2 regions of the Massilia sp. FBCC-B171 genome follow, and region 1 is predicted to be linked to the other one. Evidence: predicted binding sites of a transcription regulator. Region 1 holds the regulator's gene; the other holds the start of a gene.
What was found. The regulator sigma-54, encoded in region 1, starts transcription at its own class of promoters, with help from an activator protein. The targets are predictions, from matches to a motif close to TGGCANGNAANCTGCTTT.
Positions count from the first base shown of each region.

Region 2: the regulator sigma-54 is predicted to act here: its motif matches at 937-954, upstream of NMB41_RS15900 (PEP-CTERM sorting domain-containing protein).

Region 1 covers NZ_CP101443.1:4,907,830-4,910,222, reverse strand. The annotation lists gene lptB (LPS export ABC transporter ATP-binding protein) at 1-336, shown strand, start outside; gene NMB41_RS22285 (RNA polymerase factor sigma-54) at 351-1,823, shown strand; gene hpf (ribosome hibernation-promoting factor, HPF/YfiA family) at 1,886-2,242, shown strand; gene NMB41_RS22275 (enoyl-CoA hydratase/isomerase family protein) at 2,340-2,393, shown strand, end outside.
Region 2 covers NZ_CP101443.1:3,510,689-3,513,081, reverse strand. The annotation lists gene NMB41_RS15905 (P-II family nitrogen regulator) at 1-155, shown strand, start outside; gene NMB41_RS15900 (PEP-CTERM sorting domain-containing protein) at 172-894, opposite strand; gene NMB41_RS15895 (trimeric intracellular cation channel family protein) at 1,123-1,731, opposite strand; gene NMB41_RS15890 (ATP-binding protein) at 1,815-2,393, opposite strand, start outside.

The DNA.
Region 1 (2,393 bases):
CGCGAGAACCCGGCGCTGTCGCTGTCGGGCGGTGAACGCCGGCGCGTCGAGATCGCGCGTGCGTTGGCCACCAACCCGCGCTTCGTGCTGCTCGACGAACCGTTCGCCGGCGTCGACCCGATTGCCGTGATCGAGATCCAGCGCATCGTGCGCTTCCTGAAGGAGCGCGGCATTGGCGTGCTGATCACCGACCACAACGTGCGCGAGACGCTGGGCATCTGCGACCGCGCCTACATCATCAACCAGGGCGCGGTGCTGGCGTCGGGACGTCCCGACGACATCATCGCCGACGAGTCGGTACGGCGCGTCTACCTGGGCGAACACTTCCGCATGTAGTCTACGAACGGGCCATGAAACAATCCCTGCAACTCCGGACTTCGCAGCACCTGGCGCTCACGCCGCAGCTTCAACAGTCGATCCGGCTGCTGCAGCTGTCGACGCTCGAACTGCACCAGGAGATCGAGCAAATCCTGTCCGACAATCCGCTGCTCGAGCGCCTCGACGATCCGCTCGACCACTCGGTGCGCCTGCTGGCCGACGGCGCGATCAACGACGCGCCGCCGCAGGCGCCCGAAGCGCCCGCGCCCAACGGTGAAGACGCGCCCCCCGCGCCGGACGCGGGCGAAGGCGCGGAGGGCGGCGGCGAGGTCGAACGCGCCGACGCCGACGCCGACTGGGGCGAGGGCACGCGCAGCGCCGGCAGCGAGAACGACGACGACGGGCGCCCGCAGCTGGGCGGCATCGGCGTCACGCTGCGCGAGCACCTGATGGAGCAGGTGCGGGTGACGGGCGTGACCGACCGCGACCGCGTGCTGGCCGAGCTGGTGATCGACGCCATCGACGACAACGGCTACCTGGAAGAGCAGTTGGATGAGATCCACGCGCGCCTGCCCGAGGAACTCGAGATCGAGATGGATGAGCTGCGCTGCGCGCTGGCGCTGGTGCAAAGCCTCGATCCGGTCGGCGTCGGTGCGCGCAGCGCCTCCGAATGCCTGGCGCTGCAGATCCGCAGCATGCCGGGCGTGCCGCTGGTGACGCGGCGCATGGCCCTGAAAATCGTCGAGGGCTATCTCACCTGGTTCGCGCAGCGCGAATTCAACAAGCTGAAAAAGGCGCTCGACTGCGACGACGAAGACCTGCGCGAAGCGCAAGCGGTGATCCGCCAGTGCAATCCGCATCCCGGCGCGGCCTTTGCATCGAGCGTGTCGGGCTATGTCGTTCCGGACGTTATTGTCCGCAAGACGAAGGGCGGCTGGGCCGTCACGCTGAACAACGAAGTCATGCCGCGCCTGCGCGTGAACAACGTGTATGCCAACCTGCTCAAGGGCGGAAAAGGCGAAGGCCAGATGAGCGCGCAGCTGCAGGAAGCGAAGTGGCTGATCAAGAATATGCGCCAGCGCTTCGACACGATCCTGCGTGTTTCGCAGGCAATTGTGGAGCGTCAGCGCAACTTTTTCAGCCATGGCGCGGTTGCGATGCGTCCCCTTGTGCTTCGCGAGATTGCTGATACACTGGGTCTGCACGAGAGCACCATTTCTCGTGTAACAACTCAGAAATTCATGCTGACCCCGCACGGCATGTTTGAGCTGAAGTATTTCTTCGGAAGCCACGTCGCCACCGAAGCGGGGGGCGAAGCATCGTCTACGGCGATACGGGCGCTTATCGCGCAGCTGACAGGAGCAGAGGACCCAAAGAACCCATTATCCGACAGTAAGATCGCGGAAATGCTCGGGGAACAAGGCATGGTCATTGCGCGCCGCACGGTTGCCAAATACCGCGAGGCACTCAAGATTCCTCCCGTCAGTCTCCGCAAATCCTTGTAACAGCGGCCCCAGGCGCGACCCAAGCGCGAATGCGGCGCCGCGCATTTATCTAAGGAGTGTGTATGAATCTCACCATCAGTGGCCACCACCTCGACGTCACCCCCGCCATTCGTGAATACGTACAGAACAAGCTCGAACGCATCACCCGCCATTTCGATCAAGTGATCGATTCCCACGTGATCCTCGCCATCGACAATCTCACCGAAAAAGACAAAAGGCAAAAAGCCGAGATTAACTTGCGCCTGTCCGGCAAGATGGTGCACGTGGAAAGTGTGGCGCACGACCTGTATGCCGCCATCGACCTGTTGATGGACAGGCTGGATCGTCAGGTGATGAAGTACAAGTCGATTCTGAAAGACCATGGTCACGAGGCGCTCAAGCGCCGTCCTGAAGGCGGAGAGGCCGCTGCTGCGTTCTGATCAGCACTGAGCACCGTCTGAACGAGGGCGCCGCAAGGCGCCCTTTTCAATTGCGCGTGCGGGTAAAATGCATGTCTCTTCAACCATGCTACCCACCATGACCGATCACGTCCTGACCCGCGTTGCCAACGGCACCGGCATCATCACCCTT
Region 2 (2,393 bases), 1.4 Mb from region 1:
AAGTGGTGGTGGACGACGCCGTGGTCGACCAGGTGGTCGACGCCATCATCAAGGCCGCCCGCACCGGCAAGATCGGCGACGGCAAGATTTTCGTGCAGGACGTGCAGCAGGTGATTCGCATCCGTACCGGCGAGACCGGCGCGGACGCGGTGTAATCAAGCCCGCCAGCCTCTACGCCGCCCGCGGGGCGCGGTGGCGCGCGGCTGCCAGGCCGGCCAGTCCCAGCAGCGACAGGGCCAGGGTGGCCGGCTCCGGCACCTCGCCCGGCGTGTCCGGCGTATCAGGTTCGTCCGGGTCGCCCGGAATGTCCGGCAGGCCCGGCGTGAAGCTGCCCAGGGTGATGTTGTCGAAGCCGATGTTATTGGTGGCGCCGGCGAAGTCTACCGAACGGGCAATGCCGTCGAAGGTGATGCCGACGGCCGTGAACCGGCAGAAGGTGCCGCTCGGGTCGCCGCCGCAAGCGTCGATATTATCGTGCAGTTCCAGCGAGGCGAGCAAGTTGCCCGTGCCGTTGAGGCCATCGAAAACGTTGACGAAGCCATTTTCGGCGCTGCTGTAGAAGAAGGAAAATCCGGTGTCGAAGCCGGCCGCGACATTCATGATCGCAGAGCCCCCCACCAGGAAGGCAACGACCGTACTCGCCGAGGGTTCGTTGGCAAAGTTGCCGGTGCCGCCAGCGTCGGAATCAATCGTGCCCAGGCTGCGGGATGAAAAATTGATGCCATAGTTGATGCCGCTGTTGCCAGCAGAGTCGGTGCCGCCATTGTAGAAATTATTGACCGAGGCGCGGTCGGCGACGCCTTCGAAATCGAGCACGATCGGGACTGCTGCGGCGATGCCGGGGAGCCCGAGGGCAAGTGTGGCGGCACAGACGATTTTTTTAAGTTTTAACACGATCTCTCCCGTTAGTTATGTGCCAGTGCTGGCATTAAGCGAAGAGCAATACGCGTGCCATGCGTAAATACAGGGCGTATGCAGGATGAATAGCGACGGCCGCTGCATAGATGTAAGTTTTTTCGACAAATAGTTACAGGATGAATGTTGTTTCCGGTATTAATCGTTCGTTGCCGGTTGCTAAACACACGGTGAGAAATCGCAACAACCTGGCCGGGCGCAGCGGCCTCAGCGCCCCATCTGCAGATCAAATTTCCACGACGCGAGCCGCATCACGCTGATCGACAGCGCACTGGTCCACAGCGCGAAATCGTGCGAGACGTCGGTGTAGAGCCCCATCAGCAGGAACATCCAGTTGCCGAGGAATGCGCACAGCGCATATGGTTTCCCGTCGCGGAACACCATCGGTACTTCGTTGCAGACGATATCGCGCAGCACGCCCCCGAAGATCCCGGTAATCACGCCCATCATCGAGGCGATGAAGATCGGCATGTTCGCGTCCAGCGCGGCCGAGACGCCTGCAATCGAAAACAGGCCCAGGCCAACTGCGTCGGCAATGACGATCAGGCGTTCGGAGACGATGTGGCGCAGGGTGCGGATCAGGGGAGATGCGATCAGGGCCAGCACGAAGATCAGGATCGCGTATTCCTGGTGCGTGACCCAGAACAGCGGGCGCCGGTCGAGCAGGATGTCGCGCAGCGTGCCGCCGCCGAAGGCAGCGATGAAGGCGACCGTGAACACGCCCACCAGGTCCATGCGCTTGCGGCGCGCTTCGATGAAGCCGGAAAATGCGCCGACCAGGATTGCCATGATTTCGATGAACTTGATGAGGGTCATGCAGCGGGCTATTCAGTGGGCATGTTGCTAGACTAACATGCGGCAGAGCCCGCGTGGGCACAAGTGCCCACCCTACGAAAAACCTAGGTCGCGCCGGCGCGCTCGGTTTCCGCCAGCGGCAGGCGCACGCTGAACACCACCTGCCCACCTTCATGCCGGTAGCTGATCTCGCCCGCGTGCTCGCGCACGATGGAGGCCACGATGTAGAGCCCCAGGCCCATGCCGGTGCGGTTCTGCGGGTTGTGCAGCGAGCTGCGCTTGAAGGGATTGAACAGGGTCGAGGCCAGTTCTTCCGCAATCGGCGTGCCGTTGTTCGCCACCTCCAGCGTGGCCCAGCCGGCGCCGGACAGGAGGCGCACCCGGATCGGATGGCCGACCTGCCCGTGGTGGCGCGCATTGCTCATCAAGTTCGACAACACCTGCGACATGCGCCCGGCGTCGGCGCGCACCAGCGTCGTCCCGGGATTCGTGTATTCATAGGTGATGTCCGGCCAGGCCAGGCGCATCTCCTCGACCATGTCCTCGACCAGCTCTGCCAGGTCGAGCGGCTCGAGCAGGATGCCGAGACCCAAGCCGCCATCGATGCGGCTCATGTCGAGCACCTGCCCGATCAGGCGCTGCATGCGGTTCGAGGACGACTGGATGCGCTTGCCCAGGGTCGG